4 regions of the Mycolicibacterium sp. P4_G11 genome follow, and region 2 is predicted to be linked to each of the others. Evidence: predicted binding sites of a transcription regulator. Region 2 holds the regulator's gene; each other region holds the start of a gene.
The links. The regulator LexA, encoded in region 2, represses DNA repair genes until DNA is damaged. The targets are predictions, from matches to a motif close to CGAACANNTGTTCG.

Region 1 (5,826 bases), on a different contig from region 2:
CGACTGCGGCTGACGCTGGTGATCGCAGGCGGGTGTTACCGCGGCTTGTCGGCATGCGCGGTGCCCGCAGGTCGCGGACCGCGCGTCCACCGCTGGAGCAAGGCAAACCTGCTGTGCCCCAACGTAGTTTGCTGTCGCTTCACCGGTGATCCGGTGGTGGTGTCGGCCTGCTGATGCTCGAGTCGTTGGTCGCGCTCCTGGTTGAGCAACGCGGTTTCACGTTGGGAATCCTTGAGCTGGTGTCGGGCATCTCGCCCGCGTCCCGCGGTACGCCGCGCGCCTGCCAGCAACACGGCAAGACCCAGCATCGCTACTGCGCCGACCACGATCCCGGCCAGGAACACCGCGCCGGTCGACCCGGTGACGTGATAGCCCAGGAGCGAGAAGTTGTCGGTCAGCGGATGGGCGGCCCCGGCGTTGGTGAGCACACCGGCGAATCCTGCGATCACCGCCACGAGCAGTACGACGAGTCCAATGATGACGATCATGGTGGCACCTCAGATACTGCTAGAAGTCCAGTACACGCCCCATTTTCACTGCTGTCAACAGTGTAGAACTACAGCATTGACCTACGTTGTCGCGAGTAGCTGACCAGCCTCTTCGGTGATGCGGTAGCAGGCGTGGGGGCGAGGTGCGGTTCGCGGCGCGCCACGCGGTATTTGTCTGCCGCGCAGTTCATCGGCCGACCGGGCGCTCGGCAACGGTGGGGCGCTGTGTAGCGCCCAATCAATTTGTGGGACTGTCACTTTCGCCGTCGCCCTCACCTTCGGCGGGGTAGAGCTGCGGGTGCCAGTATTGGTTGGTGCGGGGTTGGTCGACGTCGAGCAGCGGTGGTGGGGTCCAGTGGGCGCGGCCGTTTTTCATGGTGGTGGTCCAGCCGCCGGTGTCGGCGAGGCGGTTGTCGCAGCCGCACGCCAGGGCGAGATTGGTGATGTCGGTGGGTCCGCCTGCGCACCAGTCGGTATTCACGTGGTGGGCCTGGGAGCGCGAGGCGGGGGCGGTGCAGTTGGGGCGGGTGCAGCCGTGATCGCGGCCGAACAAGGCCAGTCGCTGTCCCAATGATGCGGTGCGTCGGGCGCGGCCCAGGTAGAGGGGGACGTTGGTGTGCTTGTCGCACACCAGCAGGTAGGGGTGGGCTCCGCGGGCGGCCATCCGGATCAGGTCGGGGATCGGGAGCTTGGAGCCGGTGTGGGTGAGGGCCAGGCCGGCGCCGCGTTCGAGTTCTTGCAGGGTGGTGGTGACCACGACGGTGACGGGGAGACCGTTGTGATCGCCGAGGTTGGTTCCGAGGGCGATGCGGCCCATGGCGGCGAGGGCGTCGTGGTTGCGTTGGTCGGCGCTGCGGGTGTCGTTGTCGATCTGGGCCTGGGTAGGCGTACCGGACTGGCACGGTGTGGGGTCGGCGGGGTTGCACATGCCGGGGGCGCCGAGTTTGGCCTGGACTGCTTCGAGGGTGGCGCGCGCTTCGGGGTCGAGCCAGCCTTCCACTTTGGACATTCCGTCGGGTTGCTGCCTACTGATGCGGAAAGCGCGTTTGCGGGCCCGTTCGGCGTCATCGGGTAATGGGCCGTCCTGGTCGAGCAGGTACAGCTGCAGATCGGCGGCGGCTTTGAGTTCTTCGGGAGTTTGGCCTGCGGCGGCGTTGGTGATCAGGGTTGCTTCGCACTGGCTGCTGGTGGTGGTGTCCACCCAGTCGGGCAGGTTCTCGAAGAACGTGTTCATGACCGCGATGTGTTCGGTGCCGATGGCGCCGGCAGCTTGGGCTGCGGCGATGTGTTCGTGTGCCGGTGCCAGCGCCTCGCCGGTGATGGTGGTGCGCGGGCCCAGGTCGGCCATGTCGCGGACCCGTCGCCGGGCGTCCTTCGCGGAGATGTGCAGGCGGATGGTCAGCACGTCGGCCCAGCTCTTGGCGCCGACCTCGCGCGGGGAGGTTTGCGTGTGCAGGCCCGCCAGGAGGGCGTGGTCGGCGACCGGCATACGACGGGCCAGCACTTCCCGGCGTGAGAGCAGCTCGAGTTGGTCAGCGACTGATAGGCCGCTGTAGTCGAACTCGTTGATCTCGGTGATCGCATTCTCCAGCGCCGCGTGCGCGGCGAAGATGGTGGCGCGGTCGGTGGCCATATTCGAACAATAGTTCGAAGTACTGACAAGAAATCGTGGGAAATGTGACGCTAGTTACCTACTGTGACCAGCGAAAACAAAGTGACCAGAGTTTTTTGGGCGGTGCACGGATGGCGGTGGAAATCGTGGCCCAACTGCGCCTTGGGACGCCGTTGGTCTGTGCCCGAGGACTGTCGTGGGTAGGCGGCAGGCGCGCTACGGCGCCCAACCGCGAACGGACTTCAGCACGCCACGCACGGCACTCTCGGTGACCGCGATGGGCGACAGCACCGTCTCGGCGACGCCGACGATGGCCTCGACGCGCGTCACGATCGCCTCCATCCGATCGACGACTCCAAAAATGCGGGGCGCGAGTTCGTCGATCTGGGTGATGGTCTCGTTGAACCGCGACATCGTCGTGTCGAGATTGTCGGTCAGCCCGCTGAGGGTGGCCAGCGTGCCTTCCATGTCGACCAGCAGCGCATCGACCTGCGAGACCGTGACGTCGGCGTTCAGTGCCGCCTGCGTGAGCGTCCGGATGCGGCCGCCGACCGGACGGGTCCGGCCATCGCCTTTGTCGACCATGGCTACAGTTTCGCCGCCGCGGCCGCGTCGAGCAACCACACGGTTGCCTCGGTGCCGATTGCGCCGGCCGCTGGAATGTCATCTGCCGCAGCGCCTCCGACCGCGGCTGCCACCGCGTCGGCCTTCTCGGCGCCGGCCACGACCAGCCACACCTGACGGGAGCGACGGACAGCGGGCAGGGTCAGCGTGATCCGTCGCGGCGGCGGCTTGGGGGAGTCGGTGACGGCGACGACGTACCGCGCGGTCTCGCGGACCGCGTCGCTGTGCGGGAACAGCGAGTTGACGTGACCCTCGCCGCCCATGCCCATCAGGTGCACGTCGAATTCTGGTGTGGACGCGCCGTTTCCGGACACGACGGCCAGCTCACCTGCGTAGGCGGCAGCCGCGGCGTCGATGTCGTCACCGAATTTGCCATCGCTTGCGGCCATCGCGTGCACGTTGTCGGCCGGAATGGCAATGGAATCCAGCAGCGCTTCCCGGGCCTGTTTGATGTTCCGGTCAGCATCGTCGGCCGGGACGTAGCGGTCGTCGCCCCAGAACAGGTGCACTTTGGCCCAGTCGATCGGATGTCCGCCGACATGCTTGAGCAGCTTGATGCCGGTACCGCCGCCGGTCAGCACGATGTAGGCCACGCCGCGGGCCTCGATGGCGCCGTTGATGGCCGCCACGAGGCGGTCGCCCACTGCAGTCACCAAAGCGTCTGCGTCGGAGTACTTTTCGATGATCTGCTCAGACATAAACGACCTTGTCCAGGCCCTGCAGGGCGCGGTGGTAGATGTCGTCGGCGTCCAGCCGCCGCATCTCTTCGGCGAGGCAATCGCGGGCTTCTCGGCGTGCCAAGGGAATCCGGGCATCGGGCCGGCCGGTGCGGGTGAGCTTGGCGGTGACGCCCTTCTGCGGCCGACTCAGCGCGATGACCTCGCTGGGCCGTACCAGCTCGACCTTCAGGTCGCCGACCGTCCGAGTTACCTGGCCGTCGATGCAGCTGGCCAGCCAACCCGCCAGGATGTCCAGTGCCGGTTCATCTTTCAGCCCGGACACCAGCGCCGAGGTGATGGGTTCGTAGGGCGCCTGGTCGAGAGCTGAGGCGAGCAAGGCCCGCCAATACGTGACTCGGCTCCAGGCGAGGTCGGTGTCGCCGGAGGTGTAACCGGCCAAGCGACTCTTGATGCAGCTCAGCGGATCGGTTCCGTTGGTGGCGTCGGTGATCCGCCGGATCGCGAGCTTGCCCAGCGGGTCGGCTGCAGGCACTGCGGGCGCAATGTCGGGCCACCAGGTCACCACTGGGGTGTCGGGCAGCAGAAACGGCGTGACGACGCTGCTCGCGTGGCCCGCCAGCGGGCCGGAAAGCCGAAGCACCACAACCTCATTGGCGCCGGCATCGCGTCCTACCCGCAGCTGGGCGTCCAGTCGCGCCTCGGTGGCGAGCCGGTCGCCGGGAATGACGACGATAACCCGGCAGGGGTGCTCGCGGCTGGCGGTGTTGGCCGCCTCGATCGACTCTTCCAGCATCACCTCGGTGTCCGGGGCGACCACGAGCGTCATCACCCGGCCCAGGGTGATGGCGCCCCCTTCTTCGCGCAGCGCGACGATCTTCTTGTTGATGGCACCGGTGTTGGTGTCGGGCAGATCGACAATCACTACGGTCGCCTCCATTCGCGGCCCGACCGCTGCAGCATCTCGAATGCCGAATCCGGGCCCCAGGTGCCGGATTCATAGGCGTCGGGCTTACCCCCGGCCTTATCCTGCTCGGCCCAGTGCTCCAGCGCGGGATCCAGGATTTTCCAGGACAATTCGACCTCGGCATTGACCGGGAACAGTGAGGGCTCGCCGAGCAGGACGTCGAGGATCAGACGCTCATACGCTTCGGGAGAGTCCTCCGCGAACGCCGAGCCGTAGGAGAAGTCCATGCTGACGTCGCGGACCTCCATGAGGTGGCCCGGCACCTTCGAACCGAACCGCAGTGTGATGCCTTCGTCCGGTTGCACCCGAATGACCAATGCGTTCTGACCGAGCTCGTCGGTCATGGTGGCATCGAACGGCAGGTGCGGCGCCCGCTTGAACACGAGTGCGATCTCGGTGACCCTGCGGCCCAACCGCTTTCCGGTGCGGAGGTAGAACGGCACTCCGGCCCAGCGGCGGGTGTCCACCTCGACGGTGATCGCCGCAAAGGTCTCGGTGGTGGAGGTTTTGGAAAAGCCTTCCTCGTCCAGCAGTCCGACGACCTTCTCGCCACCCTGCCAGCCCGCCGCGTACTGGCCGCGCGAGGTGGTCTCGTCGAGCGGTTCGGCCAGCCGGGTCGCCGAGAGCACTTTGATCTTCTCGGCCTGCAGCTCGGCAGGGGAGAAGCTCACCGGTTCCTCGAGTGCCGTCAGCGCCAGCAGCTGCAAGAGATGGTTCTGGATGACGTCCCGGGCCGCCCCGACACCGTCGTAGTAGCCGCCGCGGCCGCCGAGCCCGATGTCTTCGGCCATGGTGATCTGCACACTGTCGACGTAGTGCGAGTTCCACACCGGCTCGAACAGTTCGTTGGCGAATCGCAACGCCAAGATGTTCTGGACGGTCTCCTTGCCCAGGTAGTGGTCGATGCGGAACACCGACGACTCCGGGAAGACACTGTTGACGACGCCGTTGAGTGCCTCGGCACTGGCCAGATCGTGGCCGAACGGTTTCTCGATGACCACCCGCGACCAGCAGCCGTCGGGCTTGTTGGCCAGGCCCGACTTGGACAGCTGCTCGCACACCTGCGGGAACGCGTTCGGCGGAATCGACAGGTAGAACGCGTGATTGCCCCCGGTGCCGCGTTCCTCGTCGAGCTTGCGCAAGGTGTCGCGCAGTCGCTCGAAAGCGGCGTCGTCGTCGAACGTGCCCTGCACGAACCGGAAGCCCTCGGCCAACCGGTCCCACACCTCCTGGCGGAACGGGGTGCGGGCATGCTGCTTGACCGCGTCGTGTACGACGTTGCCGAAATCCTCATCGGCCCAATCCCGGCGGGCGAAGCCGATCAAGGCAAAGCTCGGCGGCAGCAAGCCCCGGTTGGCCAGGTCGTAGATCGCCGGCATCAGCTTCTTACGGGCGAGATCGCCTGTGACGCCGAAGATCACCACCGCGCACGGGCCGGCGATGCGGGGCATGCGCTTG
Region 2 (5,826 bases):
GCCGTGGGTGGGCGAGGTGCAGGTTCCGGCCAGTGTGTCGAACCTGTTGGAGTACAGGATGATTCAGCACGGCCATGAGGCTTTGGGTTTCACCGTGCATGTGCCGCACTACCTGGCGCAGACCGCGTATCCGCCGGCCGCCGAAGCTCTGCTGGGTGAGGTGTCCCGGATCGCGTCGCTGCAGATTCCGCTGCATGCGCTGTCGGAGGCGGGCGCCGAGGTGTACACCAAGATCAGCGAGCAGGTGGAGGCCAGCTCAGAAGTCGCTCAAGTGGTCAGTGCACTGGAACAACAGTACGATTCGTTCGTCGCTGCTCAGGAGAATCGGTCGTTGCTGGCACGTGACGAGGAACTACCCAGCGGCGACGAGCTCGGCGCCCAGTTCGAACAGTTCCTCGCCGAACAGTCGGGTGACGGTTTCACCGATCCCCGCCCCGGCGACGACGGCACCGCCGGCGACTGACCCACGCGGTCGGCCCGCCGACACGATGGGAAGGAGCGACGATGCCCGACGGAAAGCCCACCCTGCATTCTGTGCGTGACGTGACACCCCGCCTGGAATTCCGCACCATCCACGGCTACCGACGGGCATTTCGGGTGGCAGGCTCCGGCCCGGCGATCCTGCTGATCCACGGGATCGGCGACAACTCCACCACGTGGGAAACCGTGCAGAAGCGCCTGGCCCAGCGGTTCACCGTCATCGCCCCGGATCTGCTGGGACACGGCCAGTCGGACAAACCGCGCGCCGACTACTCGGTGGCGGCGTACGCCAACGGCATGCGGGACCTGCTCAGCGTGCTGGACATCGAACGGGTGACGGTCATCGGGCATTCGCTGGGCGGCGGCGTGGCCATGCAATTCGCCTACCAATTCCCGCAACTGATCGATCGTCTGGTGCTGGTGGGTGCCGGCGGTGTCACCCGCGACGTGAACATCGCACTGCGGGTCGCGTCGATGCCGTTGGGTACCGAGGCCCTGGCGTTGTTGCGAATTCCGTTGGTACTGCCCGCGCTTCAGCTCGCCGGGCGTCTCGGCGGCGCGGTACTCGGGTCGACCGGACTGGGTCACGATCTACCGAACATGCTGCGGATTCTCAACGATCTGCCCGAACCCCGGGCCTCATCGGCCTTCGGTCGGACCCTGCGCGCGGTCGTCGACTGGCGCGGCCAGGTGGTCACGATGTTGGACCGATGTTATTTGACCGAAGCCATTCCGGTGCAATTGGTTTGGGGCACGCACGACGCTGTCATCCCGGCCGCCCACGGAGAACTGGCGCACGCCGCGATGCCGGGTTCCCGGCTGGAGTTCTTCGACAACTCGGGACATTTCCCATTTCATGACGACCCCGATCGATTCGTGGAGCTCGTCGAGAATTTCATCGACACGACCGCGCCGTCGGTCTACGACCGCGATGCCCTGCGCGGCCTGCTGCAGGCCGGCGTCACAACAAAGACGATGGATGCCTCGTTCGACATGAAAGCCGCGGTGTTCGACGCACTGGAGACCGACGAACGCAGCGCGACCTAGCTGCCGTCAGCCCGGCGACGTCACGCCGCGGTGTGCGCGCAGCGCCTCGATTTCGCGCTCGAAGTCCTCGGCGGACGAGAACGAGCGGTACACCGACGCGAACCGTAGATAGGCGACCTCATCGAGGTCACGCAGAGGACCGAGGATCGCCAATCCGACCTCGTGGCTCGGCACTTCGGGAGATCCGGTGGCCCGCACCGCATCTTCGACCTTCTGCGCCAGTTGGTTCAGGGCATCGTCGTCGACCTGCCGACCCTGGCAGGCGCGCCGCACACCCTTGATCACCTTGTCCCGGCTGAACGGCTCGGTGACGCCGCTTCGTTTGACCACCGCGACCACGGCGGTCTCGACCGTGGTGAACCGGCGACCGCATTCCGGGCATGACCGGCGACGCCGAATCGCCTGCCCTTCATCAGCTTCTCGTGAATCGACCACACGCGAGTTCGGATGCCGGCAGAACGGACAGTGCATCACCGCTCCTTCGCCGCACCGACAATCGACCGTTTCGAACGGTCTCGAGCCTACCCGTGCCGCTCGGGCGCGGCCGGGCGCCGTGCCGATCAGGGTGCGCACGGGCTGACCTCAGCCGACCGGGGCGATCAGCGTCTGCCCGGCGTCCAGGGCGACCGAGGGCAGCTTGTTCAGTTCCTTGATGCGGTCGACGACGGCACTGACGGGCGCGTCGGGAGCCACCCGCCGGGCGACCTGCTGAATCGACTCACCGGTCTGCACCCGGACCACGGCGAGCTGCGCGGGCACCGATGCCGTCGATGCGGTCGGCTGGACAGCCTCCCCGAACTGCGCCACCAGGCCCAGCCACACCGTGATCCCCGCCGCGACCAGGGCCAGGATCACCGTGGTCAGCGGGGTGATCGGGTTGCTCCGATGCGAGGCGCGGGAGGTCAGCACGCCGGTACCGCGGTGCCGGAACGCCGCACCCGAGGGACGGGAACCGGCCGGCCGCAGCCGGGCCTGGCGGTGCCGATTCACATCTGCGCGCCGAGGCACGGCACGGACGACGACGTCGGTCGGGTATTCGCGGGTGATGGTGGTCATGTCGGTTCCTCTCGGGAGTTCGTACATAGGTTCGATAGCTCGTATGTTCGACTATATCGCCCAAACGTTCGAACGGTAGAACATGTGATCGAACTGTTGCGAACGATACGACCACCCACCGACAAGTTGCGTTCCGCTACTTCGGCCCCGCTTTCGCCACGTCACGACCAGATCTCGGGCGCGACACGCCGACCGACCCGATCTCGAACACATGTTTGATGAATCGTGTGCACTGGGCTAGATTCGTCCCTATGAGCGACAGCACCGAAACCCCGGACGCCCAGCCAGGCGGACGGTCCAGCAGCCTCACCGAACGTCAACGGACCATCCTCGACGTCATCCGCACCTCGGTGACCACGCGCGGCTACCCGCCCAGCATCCGGGAGATCGGCGACGCGGTCGGCCTGACCTCCACTTCCTCGGTGGCTCACCAACTGCGCACGCTGGAGAAGAAGGGCTATCTCCGGCGCGACCCGAACCGCCCGCGCGCCGTGGATGTCCGGGGCACCGACGAGACGAACGGCGCCACCGTCACCACCGATGTCGCCGGTTCGGACGCGCTGCCCGAACCGACCTTCGTCCCGGTGCTCGGCCGGATCGCGGCCGGCGGTCCGATCCTCGCCGAAGAGGCCGTCGAAGACGTCTTCCCGCTGCCCCGTGAACTCGTGGGCGAAGGCTCGTTGTTCCTGCTGAAGGTGGTCGGCGAGTCCATGATCGATGCCGCGATCTGCGATGGCGACTGGGTCGTCGTGCGGCAGCAGAACGTGGCCGACAACGGCGACATCGTGGCGGCGATGATCGACGGCGAAGCCACCGTGAAGACCTTCAAGCGCACCAAGGGCCAGGTGTGGCTGATGCCGCACAACCCGGCGTTCGATCCGATCCCGGGCAACGACGCGGTCGTCCTCGGCAAGGTCGTGACCGTCATCCGCAAGATCTGACGCCTGCCAGACCTATAGGTGAGCCCCGCTGCAGTCGCTCGCAGCGGGGCTCAGCCGTCGGTGCCGTCAGCCTCGGACGAATCCGTTGGTGACCGCGAATTCCTCACTGGCGAACCAGATTTCGACGTCGGCTTCGTCGTATCCGGGAGAGCCCGGCACCCAGTACAGACCTGACTTGGTGTTGGCCTTGATGCCATAACCGTCGGGCGGCTCCGCACCGGTCGCGACGCGGAACGACATCTGCGCGGTCTCGGGCTCTTCCGCCCCCAGCGCATGGTGCCGGCCACTGGCCGGACCGGCCGCCGCGGCGTCCTCCGCAGCCCTGTCGTCGGTAAGCGTGTCGTCCGCGGACGGCTCGGCCAAAGGTTCGTCTGCCGGCTCAGGTTCGAGTACCTGTTCCTCGGGCTCGTCGGCTTGCTCTTCGGCAGCCGGCGCAGCCCACACGCGGTCGCCGGGGTTCCGAGGCCGAAGGCCCGCGAAGCCCGCCAGCCCGGCCGCCGTCAGGCCCGCCGCCGCGCCACCACGACGCAATGCGTCCGGAAGCTGCACCGAGACCGTGGGCTCGTCGGCGGGCTCGTCGTCGCCGTGCGCCTCAGGCTCCGCCACCTCGTGGACCTCGTCAGCCGGCACGTCTTCGGGGGTCTCGACCTCTTCGGCGACCTCTGCCTCTGCAGCGGTCTCGGGCTCGCCCTCGGACACCTCGTCCGCAGGCTGCTCAGCCGTGAAATCGGGGTACACCGTCGGCGCGGTGTCGATGACATCCGGGTTGCTCTGGAAGGCCGGGCCGCCGTGCGGATTGTCGAACTGCTGGTCCTCGGCCGCGAATTCGTCGGCGTACTCCCCCTCGTCGGCCGGGGCGTACTCGCTGTCGACACCGCCGTCCGCGTACTGCGGGTCGCCGTACTCCCCGTCGCCGAACTCGTGGTCGTCGTAGTCGTACGCGTCTTGCTCGTCGAAGGCTTCCTGACCGGCGCGACGCCGACGCCGCAGCAGCGTCGCGATGACGATGCCGACCACCACCAGCAACAGCGGGATGATCGCCAGCAGCCACCACCAGTGGAACTGGTACCACTTGCCGGGCTGCTCGGACTGCGCGCTCACGCCGCCCGGCACGTCGGCGCTGGGCACCTGTAGACCGCTCAACTGCGACGCCAGCTCCGCCGGTTCAGTGCTGAACGACCGGCTGGACTTGTTCCACGAGATCGAGCCGCCCGTGAACTTCTGGCTGACGACGTCGCCGCTGACGGTTTGGTCGGCGGTCGGCGCGCCGAGCTTGCCGGCCGCACCGCCCAGCTTGTCCCACGCGGCGTTCACAGCGCCGCGGACGACGAAGGCGCCGTGGTCGGGCGTCCAGAAGATCGTCGGGTTGTCCGCGGCGGCGAACGTCGCGATCCGGCTCTTCGGCGATACGCCGCCGTCGGTCTCGTTGCTCGCCGGGAATCCGAGGTCGCCCTGCGGCCCACCGGCCGCGCGGTACTTGGCCAGCACGTCGCCGGTGACCGCGTGGGCACCGGTGGCCGGCGAATAGAAGATGGTGCCGCCGGCGAAGTTCTGCGCCACCCCGTCACCGACCTTGTACTGGGCACCCTGCTCGTCGCCGAGGGGACCCTGCGGCCCGCCGGCCGCCCGGCGCGCCGCGGCGATGGCCGACGTCGCATCACCCGGCACGTCCACCCCGGTCAGCTGGCCTGCCAGGTCAGCGGGCGTGGTGGTGAACGCCTTGGTCTTGGCGTTCCAACTCACCTCACCGCCGGTGAAGGGCTGCGAGACGACGTCGCCCTGCCAGGACTCGTCGGCGGTGGGCACGCCGAGGGTTCCCGCCGATCCGCCGAGCTTGTCCCAGGCGACGTTGATCGCACCGCGAACCACCCAGGCGCCGTTGTCGGGCGTCCAGAAGATGACCGGCTTGTCGGCCGCACTGAACGTGCTGTTCCGGCTGTCGGTGGCCTTCCCCGCGCCCTCGTCGATGGTCGGGAAACCGAGATCGCTGTCCGCGGCGCCGCCGAGCGCCTGATACTTGTCGAGAATTGCGCCGTAAATCAGATGGGCGCCGGTGCCCTCGGTGAAATAGATCTTTCCGCCCGCGAAGTTCTGCGCATAGCCTGCGCCGACCTGGTAGACGTCACCGTCTTTGGCGCCCAGCTCACCTGTGTCACCGCCCGCGGCATCCCACGTGTGGGATATCGCCGTGTCTGCGGCGTCGCTTTCCGGTGTCGCGATCGCCGTCGGAGCCATGAGCAATGCCACCGCGACGGAAAGGGCACCGACACCAGCCCATCCGCCACGGGTTCGCAGCCCGGTC
Region 3 (5,826 bases), 330 kb from region 2:
GGTTGTGCCGGCACGCCTGCTCGATCATGTTGGGAGACAGATCGATTCCGGTCACGTCCAAGCCGGCGGCCGCTAGTGCCGCGGTAGCCACCCCGGTGCCGCAGCCCACGTCGAGCACGGGGCCTCGCGGTACCAGTTCAGCGAAGGCGCCGATCATGGCCCGGTCCACCGGCCTGTCGTCGAGATGGTGCTGGAAGCGCGCGACGTAGTTCGCGGCCGCACGGTCGTAGCCGTCTCGGGTCGTGGCCAGAAAATCGGGCATCGGCCAACCGTACGCGGGCATGGTGACACGGTCGGCCTGATGCGTGACATCCGTAGCGCACCGACGTGTCGTGCCACCGGGCGCTATTGACACCGGGTTAGCTTGCGGGACTGTCACTTTCACCGCCTTCGTCGTCTCCGCTCTCGGTGGGATAGAGCTGGGGTTGGTAGATGGTGTTGGTTCTTGGTTGGCCGACGTCGAGCAGTGGTGGTGGGGTCCAGTGTGCGCGGCCGTTTCGCATTTCTGTGGTCCAGCCACCCTCGGTGGCCAGGCGGTTGTCGGGGCCGCAGGCCAGCGTGAGGTCGGTGATGTCGGTCCGGCCGCCGTGACGCCAGTCGGCGACCGCGTGGTGGGCTTGGCAGTCGGCGGCGGGCCGGGTGCACTCGGGACGGGTGCAGCCTTTGTCGCGGGCGAACAGGGCCAGACGTTGACCGGTGGTGGCGGTGCGCCGCGCCCGCCCCATGTGCAGCGGAACATCGGCATGGTTGTCGAACACCGTGAGGTAGCAGGATGCCCCTGCCTGGGCGGCCAGGTTCACCAGATCCGTGACCGGCAGGGAGCTGCCGGTGTGGGTCTGCGCGACCCCGGCGCGCTGCTCGAGTTGTTCGAGGGTGCAGGTCGCCACGACGGTGACTGGGAAGCCGTTGTGCTCACCCAAATCGGCGCTCAGGAGCAACCGGCCCATCGTGACCCAGGCATCGTGCTGGCGCTGGGCCAGGGTGCGGTGATCGTTGTCGATCTGCTCCTGCGACGGCGTCCCGGAAGTGCACGGCACCGGATCAGCGGGGTTGCACATGCCAGGGGCCGCGTACTTGACCATCAACGCTTCGTAGATCGCGCGTGCCTCGGGTGTGAGCCGGCCCCTCAGCTCACTGCCGCCATCGGCAGCCTGCCTCGATAGCACCAGGGCGCGGTCCCGATCCGGTTCCGGGTCGCGATCATCGGGTTCGGGACCGTCCTGATCGAGTTCGTAGAGCTTGCGTTTGACCACAGCACGCAACCCTTCCGGGGTGAGGTTGCGGGCGGCGGCCACCAGCGCCAGTTCAGATTCATCGAGGGCGGCCAGTGCCGCCCAGGTGGGCAGTTTGGCGAAGAACGATTCGATGACATCGACATGATCAGCATTGATCGCCCCCGCAGCCACGGCTGCAGCGACATACGGACGCAGCGGCGCCAACACCTCCCCGGTCAACGATCGCCGCGGGCCCAGAAGTTCGGCGTGCCGCACCCGGCGGCGAGCCTCCTCGCTACTGAGCCGGTCCCGGATGCGCAGGGCGTCGGACCAGTTTCTCGCCCCGATCTCCTGTGCGGTGGTTTGGGCCTGCAACGCGGCCACCACGGCATGATCAACCGCTTGGGCGGCGCACCGCATCTGCTCACGATGGGACTGCACCGCCAACAACTCCGGCACCGACAACGCCATGTAGTCCACCGCCGCAACCCGCGCCTGTGCCGTGTCCAGGCCGGCGTAAGCCTCCTCAACAGCAGTGGGGTTGTCGACGTCCATGTTCGAACACTAGTTCGAAGCACCGACAATTTTCTGCAGTTTGGGACACCTGTGCCGAAAGTGACCAGTGAGGTCAAACATGTTGTCCAGCAGGGAGTTCCACCCGCCGCGACGACTCCGGAGTTACTGCGCCGAACTCGTCAGTCCTCGTGGAATCCGGGCACCCACTTGTCGACGATCTCGGCGTAGTTGATGGTCGCGTCCAGCTGCGCGGCAATCCCGAGCAGACCACCGAGCACCCGGAACATCATCAGGTAGTTGGGCGGCAGGTTCAGCTGACGGCTGGTCTTGAACGTCGCGGCGAACTGCTCGCTGCGGATATCGGCAGCGGTGGCGGCGATGCCCTGCAGCCACCGGCGGCTGAAGTGGAAGCTCTTGTGCCGCAACGGTTCGATGTATGGCAGCAGGTAGGCGTTGATCTCCTCGTGAGAGACTGTGGCCCCGGCGGGGATGAAACCTTCCTCCCGTAGGTAGGTCGTCATCTCCTCCCACTTCTCGTCCCGCGCGAGCCGCAGGATGGGCCCGGTTGCCCGCGGCAGGCCGCCTTCGTGGACCGCGCAGGCGCCGAAGTCCATGACGCCGAACCGCCCGTCGTCGAGCAGCATGAAGTTGCCCGGATGAGTATCGACGTGCAGCAGGCCGCAGCGGTACGGGGCGCTGATGGTGACCTCGAGCAGCATGTGCGCGCACCGGTTGCGCTCGTCTTCGGTGCCGCTGGTGATGATCTCGGAGAGCTTGCGGCCCTCCATCCACTCGGTGATGACCACCTTCGGGGACGACGCGACAACCGCCGGCACGTAGAACTGCGGATCCCCGGCAAAAGCCTTGGCGAAGGCACGCTGATAGTCCGCTTCGATCCGGTAGTTCAGCTCTTCCTCGGTGCGCTCGATCAGTTCGTCGATGATGCTCTTGACGTCGGCGCCCGGAACCACCTGCTTGAACAGCGTGGTCAGCATCCGCAGGGTCTTGAGGTCGGCGCGCACCGCCTGGTCGGCGCCCGGGTACTGCACCTTCACCGCGACCCGACGGCCGTCGCCCCACACCGCGCTGTGCACCTGACCGATGCTCGCGGAGGCGACGGGCTCGTCATCGAAGGACTGGAATCGCTCGCGCCACTTCGTGCCCAGCTGGCTGTCGAGCACGCGATGCACCTTGTCCGCCGGCAGCGGCGGGGCGTCACTCTGCAGCTTGGTCAGCGCTTCGCGATACGGCTCGGCGAATGCCGGTGGGATCGCGGCCTCCATCACCGAAAGTGCCTGTCCGAGCTTCATCGCGGCGCCCTTGAGCTCCCCCAGCACCTGGAACAGCTGCTCAGCAGCCTTCTCGACCAACTCGGCGTTGACGTCGTCTTTCGACTTGCCGGCCATGCGCTTGCCGACGCCCAGTACGGCGCGGCCTGCGATGCCGGCAGGAAGGGTTGCCAGTTTGGCGGCACGTCCCGTGCGGCCACGGCGGATTTCAGCCATGGCGTTGATCTTGTCTTTCTTAGCCGATCTTGACAACAACCCTTACGAAACGGGCACCACAACCAGTTCGTGCGGCTGGTTGTTCATGGACACGCAGCCGTCGTCCGTGACGACGACGATGTCCTCGATCCGCGCGCCCCACTGCCCCGCGAAATAGACACCGGGCTCGACGCTGAACGCCATGCCCGGCTCCAGCGTCAACCCATTGCCCGCCACGATGTAGGGCTCTTCGTGGACCGACAGGCCGATGCCGTGGCCCGTGCGGTGGACAAACACCTCGGCAAGCCCTTCTGCGGCAAGCACGTCGCGGGCCGCCGCGTCGATCTGCTCGGCGGTCATCCCCGGCCGGACCGCGGCCACCGCCGCGGCCTGCGCGCGTTGCAGCACCGAATACTGTTGCGCCACCACGGGATCGGGTTCACCGATGCTGTAGGTCCTGGTGCAGTCCGAGTTGTAGCCGGGCTCGACCGGACCGCCGATATCGACGACGACGATGTCGCCGACCTGTAGTTCACGGTCGGAGCATTCGTGGTGCGGGTCCGCCCCGTTCGGCCCCGAGCCGACGATGATGAACGCCACCTCCGAATGGCCTTCGGCGACAATCGCTTCCGCGATGTCCGCGGACACGTCGGCCTCGGTGCGTCCCGGCACCAGGAACTCGGGCACCCGCGCGTGCACCCGGTCGATGGCCGCGCCGGCCTTCGCCAGAGCGTCGATCTCGCTGGGGTCCTTGACCATTCGTAACTGCCGCAGCACATCGGTGGCCAGCACCGGCACCGCACCGAGGACCGATGCCAGCGGCAGCAGGTGCAGCGCGGGCATGGCGTCGGTGACCGCGACGGCGCTGCCCGGCAGCGCGGCCGCCACCAGCGCGTAGGGGTCGTCGCCGTCGACCCAATCCTGAACCGCCAGGCCCAGTTCCAGGATCGCCGACTCCTTGAGCGAGGCCAGTTCCAGCCGCGGCACCACGACCGTCGGTGTCGAACCGTCCGCCGGCACCACGAGCGCCGTCAGCCGCTCGAAGGTCTGCGCCCGCGACCCCACCAGGTACCGGAGGTCGTACCCCGGGGTGATGACCAAACCGGCCAGGCCGGCGGCGTGGGCAGCAGCGGCGGCCGAGCGCAGACGCGCGGCATAGACGTCGGTGTTGAATCGGCCTGAACTCATGGCAATAGGCTAGTGCGATGCCGATCGACATCCCCGGAACCCAGCCGATCCTGCTCCTCGACGGCGCCAGCATGTGGTTCCGCTCGTTCTTCGGGGTGCCGTCCTCGATCACGGCGCCCGACGGCCGCCCCGTCAACGCGGTCCGCGGTTTCCTCGACAACATCGCGGCCCTGGTCACCCAGCACCGCCCCGGCCGCCTGGTGGTGTGCCTGGACCTGGATTGGCGGCCGCAGTGGCGGGTCGACCTGATCCCGTCCTACAAGGCACACCGGGTGGTCGAAGAGGTGCCGGGCGACGACCCCGACATCGAAGAGGTGCCCGACGACCTCACGCCCCAGGTCGCGATGATCATGGAACTGCTCGACGCGTTCGGCATCGCCACCGCGGGCGCACCGGGCTTCGAGGCCGACGACGTGCTCGGCACGCTGGCCACCCGGGAACGGACCGACCCGGCGATCGTGGTCAGCGGCGACCGCGACCTGCTGCAGCTCGCCAGCGATGACGCGCCAGGAATCAGGGTGTTCTATATCGGCCGCGGCCTGGCCAAGGCAGTGCTCTACGGGCCCGCCGAGGTCGCCGAGACCTACGGCGTCCCGCTGGATCGCGCCGGCGCCGCGTACGCCGAGCTGGCCCTGCTGCGCGGCGATGCGTCCGACGGACTGCCAGGGGTCGCCGGCATCGGCGAGAAGACGGCGTCCACTCTGCTGCAGACCTATGGCTCACTCACGGCGATCGAGGCCGCCGCCCAGGACTCAGCCTCCAAAATGGCTGCGGCACAACGCAAGAAACTGCTCGCCGCGACCGACTACATCGCCGCCGCACTGCCCGTCGTCCGGGTCGCGACCGATGCGCCGGTGTCCATGTCCACCGATTCGGATGCCCTGCCGCTGGTCGCCCGCGACCCACAGCGCGTGGCCGAGCTGGCCGGCACGTACGGCGTCACCAACTCGATCGCGCGGCTCCAGAAGGCCCTGGACAAGCTGTAGCTCGCGAGCAGACACAAAACTGCCCCTTTCCAAACGAAAAGGGGCAGTTTTGTGTCTGTTCGCGAGAGAACCGCTACTTCGGGCGGCCGACCTCGTAGGTGCCCTTGTCGTCCTTGAAGGTGACCTTGACGGTGCGCTTGGTGCCGTCGATGCTCACGTCGCAGTCGAAGGTCTGGCCGGACTTGACCTCAGGGTCGGTGCCGTTGTTGCACTTGACGTCCTTGACGTTCTTGGCGCCGTAACCGGTGGACTCGTCGGTCAGGATCTTCTGCACGCCGGACTGCGCGGCGTTGATGTCGAGCTTGGTGGTGACGAAGAAGCCGGGCCACAGGAATCCGAGCACGCCGACGACCGCGACGATGACGGCGGCCACGACGCCACCGATGAGCAGCAGTGCCTTGTTGGACTTCTTGCCCGCCGGCGCGCCGAACTGCTGGT
Region 4 (5,826 bases), on a different contig from region 2:
GCAGGTCCAGGCAGCGCAGGTGCTCGTCCTGCTCCCCGATCGCCCCCGCGGCCTTGGCCAGCACGGCCACACAACGCAGGAAACCCTGGTTCGGTTCGTGTGCGAACGGCACCGGGCCGAAGCCCTTCCAGCCGTTGCGGCGGAGCTGGTCCAGGCCGCGGTGGTAGCCCGTGCGGGCGTAGGCGTACGCGGTGATGGTCTGGCCGTCGGCCAGCGCGGCCTCCGCCAGGGCGGCCCAGGCGATCGACGCGGTCGGGTGCGCCGCAGCAACGTCGGTCGCGGACGTGCCCGCGGCCAGAGCGTCCTCAGCCTCGAAGTTGGCAGGCAGCAGCACCGGCTCCGGACCCAGCAGATCACCCATTCGCGTCATGGCGCCATTGTGCCGTGCGGCCGCTCGCTGAGATCCCGCAGGCGGGCGATTAAGCTCCAGGTAGGACGTCGCGGCCGGCAACGGGCGCATCGGCCCCAGTGCGCGACTTTGATCGGGAGGACAGACACCCCCATGTCGAACCCAGCCGCCATGTCGAATCCGACGGGACCGGACGACCGTCGCGACGCGAATCCGCGCACTGCCTCGACAGCCGACGACGACGCCGCGGCGGCAACCGAAATCTTCGAGCCCGCCGATCCGGCGACGGACCCGACCATCCCGGTGCGGCGCTTCACCGCGCCGTCGAGCTTCGACGGCAAGACGCAGATCATCACCCCGCTCCCGGACCCGGAAACCGAGCTGATGCCGCCGGCCGCACCGCAGCTGATCCCGGGCGCCGTCAAGGCCCCGAAGGACCGGCGCAGCTGGGGCTGGGTCATCGCGCTCGTGCTGGTGATCGCGGCCATCGCGGCCGTGGCGGTGCTGGGGACGGTGCTCCTGACCCGCGGCCATTCGGCCATGAACGCCGAATGGCCAGCTATGACACGGAATCTCGCGATTCTCGTGTCGTAACTGGCCAGTCGGCGGTGTTGATCTAGCTGGACAGGCCCGCCGAGACGCTGCGCCCGGTGCTGTGCAGGTCGTTGCACGCTTCGATGACGCGCTGGGTCATCGAAGCCTCGGCCTTCTTCAGGTAGCTGCGCGGGTCGTAGACCTTCTTGTTGCCGACCTCGCCGTCGATCTTCAGAACGCCGTCGTAGTTGGTGAACATGTGCGCCGCCACCGGACGGGTGAATGCGTACTGGGTGTCGGTGTCGACGTTCATCTTCACCACGCCGTAGCGCAGCGAGTCCTCGATCTCGGACTTCAGCGAGCCCGAACCACCGTGGAAGACGAAGTCGAACGGCTTGGAGCCCTCGGCCAGTCCGAGCTTGGCGGCGGCCACCCGCTGGCCCTCGGCCAGCACCTCGGGCTTGAGCTTGACGTTGCCCGGCTTGTAGACGCCGTGCACGTTGCCGAAGGTGGCGGCCAGCAGGTACTTGCCGTTCTCGCCGGAGCCCAGCGCATCGAGGGTCTTCTCGAAGTCCTCGGAGCTGGTGTACAGCTTCTCGTTGATCTCGGCCTCGACGCCGTCCTCTTCACCGCCGACGACGCCGATCTCGACCTCGAGGATGATGTTCGCGGCCGACGTCAGCTTCAGCAGTTCCTGTGCGATCTGCAGGTTCTCGTCGATGGGCACCGCGGAGCCGTCCCACATGTGTGACTGGAACAGCGGGTTCTCGCCGCGGGCGACGCGCTCGGCCGAGATGGCCAGCAGCGGCCGGACGAAGCCGTCGAGCTTGTCCTTGGGGCAGTGGTCGGTGTGCAGCGCGACGGTGATGTCGTACTTGGCGGCGACGACGTGGGCGAACTCGGCCAGCGCCACCGACCCGGTGACCATGTCCTTGATCCCGAGTCCGGAGGCGAATTCGGCACCGCCGGTGGAGAATTGGATGATGCCGTCGCTACCCGCGTCGGCGAAGCCCTTGATCGCCGCGTTGACGGTTTCCGACGACGTGCAGTTGATGGCCGGGAACGCGAAGGAGTGCTCCTTGGCGCGGGCCAGCATCTCCGCGTAGACCTCGGGGGTGGCGATGGGCATGTTTTTCCTCTCGGGCGAACCTGCAGTCTGGGCCAGTATGTCAGTCAATCTCAGCTCAAGTGCGACACCGGGTCAGGCAGCTGTCTAGGTCAAACGGTCAGGACCATCCGGTAGTGCGCGTGGCCGCTGTTCATGCGCTCGAAGGCCTCGGCGGCCTGCGCGAGAGGTCGTTCCTCGATGACGGCCCGTACGCCCGTGAGCGCGGCGAAGTGCAGCGTCTCCTCCACGTCGCGCGAGGTGCCCGACGGATGCCCGGTGATCGAGAAGCCGCCGTTGATCAGGTCGAGTGGACTGACCGGCAGGGGCTCGGGAGTGACGCCGACGGTCACGAGCTCGCCCTCGGGCCCGAGCCCTGCGACGGTGTCGGCCATCGCCTTCGAGCTCGCCGCAGTCGCGAGTACAACCGCCGCCCCGCCGAGACGCTGTAGTTCGGCGGCGACATCCGAGGCGTTCGAATCGATGTAGTAATGGGCACCGAGTTCCTTCGCGGCGGCCTCCCGCTCGGGGCCGCGAGCGATCGCGACCGTCTCGAAACCCATCGCTCGGGAGAACTGCACCCCCAGGTGACCGAGTCCGCCGATGCCGATCACCGCGACCAGATCACCGGCCTTGGCGCGCGTCTTGCGCAATCCGTTGAACGTCGTCACGCCCGCGCACCCCATCGGGGCAGCCTCGGCGAACGAGAATTCGTCCGGAATCCGAGCCAGCGCCGTTGTCGGCACGATGACCGATTCGGCGTAGCCGCCCGGGTAATGCCAGCTCGGCACCTCCATGCGGACGCACTGCATGAAGTAGCCCCGGCGGCACGGCACACAGCGGTTGCAATTGCCGCCGAACCAGCCGACCGCGACCCGATCGCCGACGAAGAAATCCTCGACACCGTCGCCGAGTTCGGCGATGGTGCCCGCGATCTCGTGGCCGAGGGTGATCGGCCACGAAAGTCCGGGGAAGTGCCCTGCGTAGAACTCACGGTCGGTGCCGCACACGCCGCAGGCGGCGACGGCGATCCGAACGTGATCGCGGGGCGGAGAAACAGTGTCGACTTCTACGAGAGTGAGCGGCGCGTTGGCTTCCGCAACGTGAATTGCCTTGTGAGTCGCCATGGCCCTGACCCTATGAGGGATGTGCAGTTAATGGAACGGCCAGCACGCACCGGTATGTTGACCCCATGATCAGCACCCTGTCCCTCATGCCGGACTTCATGGATCCGGTCAAGCTCATCGCCTATTTCGGCACCTGGGCCCTGGTCGGGTTGTTGGTCGTCATCTTCGTCGAGTCGGGCGTGCTGTTCCCGATCCTGCCCGGCGACACCCTGCTGTTCGTCGCGGGCATGCTGGCTGCCGGCACCGCCGCCCAGGCCGAGGTCGCCGCCGAGGCCAACTTCAACATCTGGCTGCTGATGGTGACCATTCCGCTCGCGGCCATCCTGGGTGGGCAGGCAGGGTACCTCATCGGACGCTTCCTCGGCACTTCGATGTTCAAGCCCGACGCCCGCGTCCTGAAGCAGAAGTACCTGGACGAGGCGCACACCTTCTTCGAAGAACGCGGGCCGTTCGCGATCCTGCTGGCCCGCTTCGTGCCGATCGTGCGCACCCTGGCGCCGATCACCGCCGGCGCCGCCAAGATGGGCTACGCCGCCTTCACGCTGTACAACGTCATCGGCGCGATCGTGTGGGGCTGTGGCATCACGCTGCTGGGCTACTGGCTGGGAGGGTTCCCCATCGTCCAGAAGCTGCTCGAACCGATCTTCGTCCTGATCCTGGTCGCGTCCATCACGCCGATGATCTGGCACTGGTACCAGCGCCGCAAGGCTGCCGCCGAGGGCGTCACCGAGGGCTGAACCGGCCCTCTCGAAAAAACTTTGGTCACTTTGTTTTCGCTGGTCACGGTAGGTAACTAGCGTCACATTTCCCGCGGTCTCTTGTCGGCGGTTCGAACTATTGTTCGAAGTATGGGAAGTGATCGCGCCGCCATCTTCGCCGCGTACGCGGCGGCCGAGGATGCGGTCGCCGAGCTCAACGCGTTCGACTACAGCGGCCTATCGGTCGCCGACCAACTCGAACTCCTGTCACGCAGGGAAACGCTGATGCGCCGCTTCCCGGTCGCCGGTCATGCCCTGCTGGCCGGTCTGCAAGCTCAGAGCACCCCGCGCGACATCGGCGCGAAAAACTGGGCTGATGTCCTGCGGATCCGGCTGCACATCAGTAGTGAGGATGCTCGGCGGCGGGTCCGCCACGGTGAACACCTGGGCCCCCGCAGGGGCCTGACCGGGGAGGCCCTGCCGCCGCTGTGGGAGCAGGTAGCCGCCGCCCAGGCCGCTGGCGAACTCAACACCGAACACATCGAAGTCATCGCCAACGTTCTGGCCGCGCTGCCGTTGTGGGTAGATCTGGCCACCACGGTCCAGTGCGAGCAGTCGTTGGTGGCCGGGGCGCGCCACCAGACCCCCGAAGAACTGCGCGCCGCAGCGAAGAAACTGATGGACGAACTCGATCCGGACGGTCCCGAACCCGACGACTCCGAACCCGAACCCAAACGCGGGATGAAGACGGGTAAGCAGCGCTCGGACGGCACCAGCGAGGTCAGCGGCACCGTCGATGCCGAGACCCGCGCCTACTGGGATGCGATCAACGAAAAGTGGGCCGCCCCCGGCATGTGCAACCCCGCCGACCCACAGCCCTGTCTCTCCGGCACACCCACCCAGGAACAGATCGACAACGACACGAGGACTCTGGCCCAGCGGCAGCATGACGCGTACAGGATGGTCGGCCGGATGATGCTGCAAACCGGGATGCTCGGTGCGCACAACGGCCTTCCGGTCACGGTCGTGGCCACCTGCACGGTGGCCGACCTCGAGCGCCGGGCCGGTGTCGCGGTCACCCACACCGGAACGAAACTGCCCATTGGGGACCTGATCAGGATGGCCGGTAAGGGTGCCCGTCACTATCTGGCGGTGTTCGACCAGCACACCAGCATCCCGCTGCATCTGGGCCGGGCGAGGCGCACCGCCACACCCGGGCAGCGCCTGGCCTTGTTCGCCGCGCACCTGGGTTGCACCCGACCGAACTGCACCGCCGCGGCCTCGCGCTCCCAGGCTCATCACCTGGTCCCGTGGAAGCACGGGGGCGGCACCGACATCACCAACCTCACCCTGGCCTGCGGACCGGACAACCGGGCCGCCGACACCGGCGGCTGGAGCACCACCATGGGCCCCGACGGCCGCACCCGCTGGACCCCACCACCACTGCTCGACGTCGGCCAACCACGAACAAACCAGTACCACCACCCGACGCTGTATCCCGCGGAGAGCGGTGATGGCGATGCTGAAAGTGACAGTCCCGCAAGCTGATCCGGCGCGCAATGGCGCGCCAGTCATCCACAACGCCTCGCCGCGTCGCGGGGCGGCGCAGCCGGCAGCTGGGACTACAACCCCAGGACGGTGGCCAACTCCCGCAGGCCTGGCCGCGGGTCGGCCGTCGGGTGCTCGCCGAGTACCTGCACGACCACGTGGTCGGCACCTGCCTCCAGATGCGCCTGCACCTTGGCCGCGGCGTCGTCGACGCTGCCCATCCCGACCAAGGCGCGGGCCAGTCGCTCGGACCCGCCACGGACCAGATCGCTCTCGTCGAAGCCCTGGCGCAGCCAGGAGTTTCGGTAGTTGGGCAGGCCGCTGTAGACGTTCAGGTGATCGTGGGCACGACGCAGCTGTTCAGCGTCATCACCGCCGACGACCACCGCCTGCTCGGAGACGATCCACTTGTCCGGCCCGAGGATGTCCCGTGTCGTCTGCGTCGCGGCAGGCAGCACCAGGTAC

Region 1: the regulator LexA is predicted to act here: its motif matches at 2,125-2,138, upstream of AC1U2B_RS21260 (HNH endonuclease signature motif containing protein).
Region 3: the regulator LexA is predicted to act here: its motif matches at 1,773-1,786, upstream of AC1U2B_RS01250 (HNH endonuclease signature motif containing protein).
Region 4: the regulator LexA is predicted to act here: its motif matches at 3,946-3,959, upstream of AC1U2B_RS17345 (HNH endonuclease signature motif containing protein).

What each region holds. Positions count from the first base shown of each region.
Region 1 is NZ_JBFUJW010000010.1:8,025-13,850, forward strand. Features, by position in the region: gene AC1U2B_RS21255 (hypothetical protein) at 36-488, opposite strand; gene AC1U2B_RS21260 (HNH endonuclease signature motif containing protein) at 727-2,121, opposite strand; gene AC1U2B_RS21265 (hypothetical protein) at 2,317-2,685, opposite strand; gene pgl (6-phosphogluconolactonase) at 2,688-3,422, opposite strand; gene opcA (glucose-6-phosphate dehydrogenase assembly protein OpcA) at 3,415-4,326, opposite strand; gene zwf (glucose-6-phosphate dehydrogenase) at 4,326-5,826, opposite strand, start outside.
Region 2 is NZ_JBFUJW010000001.1:582,063-587,888, reverse strand. Features, by position in the region: gene AC1U2B_RS02850 (proteasome assembly chaperone family protein) at 1-463, shown strand, start outside; gene AC1U2B_RS02845 (alpha/beta fold hydrolase) at 505-1,527, shown strand; gene nrdR (transcriptional regulator NrdR) at 1,534-1,998, opposite strand; gene AC1U2B_RS02835 (LysM peptidoglycan-binding domain-containing protein) at 2,110-2,583, opposite strand; gene lexA (transcriptional repressor LexA) at 2,835-3,524, shown strand; gene AC1U2B_RS02825 (LGFP repeat-containing protein) at 3,591-5,826, opposite strand, start outside.
Region 3 is NZ_JBFUJW010000001.1:256,340-262,165, reverse strand. Features, by position in the region: gene AC1U2B_RS01255 (class I SAM-dependent methyltransferase) at 1-262, opposite strand, end outside; gene AC1U2B_RS01250 (HNH endonuclease signature motif containing protein) at 360-1,769, opposite strand; gene AC1U2B_RS01245 (ABC1 kinase family protein) at 1,910-3,235, opposite strand; gene AC1U2B_RS01240 (M24 family metallopeptidase) at 3,278-4,402, opposite strand; gene AC1U2B_RS01235 (5'-3' exonuclease) at 4,420-5,388, shown strand; gene AC1U2B_RS01230 (DUF4333 domain-containing protein) at 5,462-5,826, opposite strand, start outside.
Region 4 is NZ_JBFUJW010000006.1:619,074-624,899, forward strand. Features, by position in the region: gene AC1U2B_RS17320 (DUF3151 domain-containing protein) at 1-370, opposite strand, end outside; gene AC1U2B_RS17325 (hypothetical protein) at 503-943, shown strand; gene fbaA (class II fructose-bisphosphate aldolase) at 966-2,012, opposite strand; gene AC1U2B_RS17335 (alcohol dehydrogenase catalytic domain-containing protein) at 2,102-3,115, opposite strand; gene AC1U2B_RS17340 (VTT domain-containing protein) at 3,181-3,852, shown strand; gene AC1U2B_RS17345 (HNH endonuclease signature motif containing protein) at 3,964-5,361, shown strand; gene AC1U2B_RS17350 (LLM class F420-dependent oxidoreductase) at 5,436-5,826, opposite strand, start outside.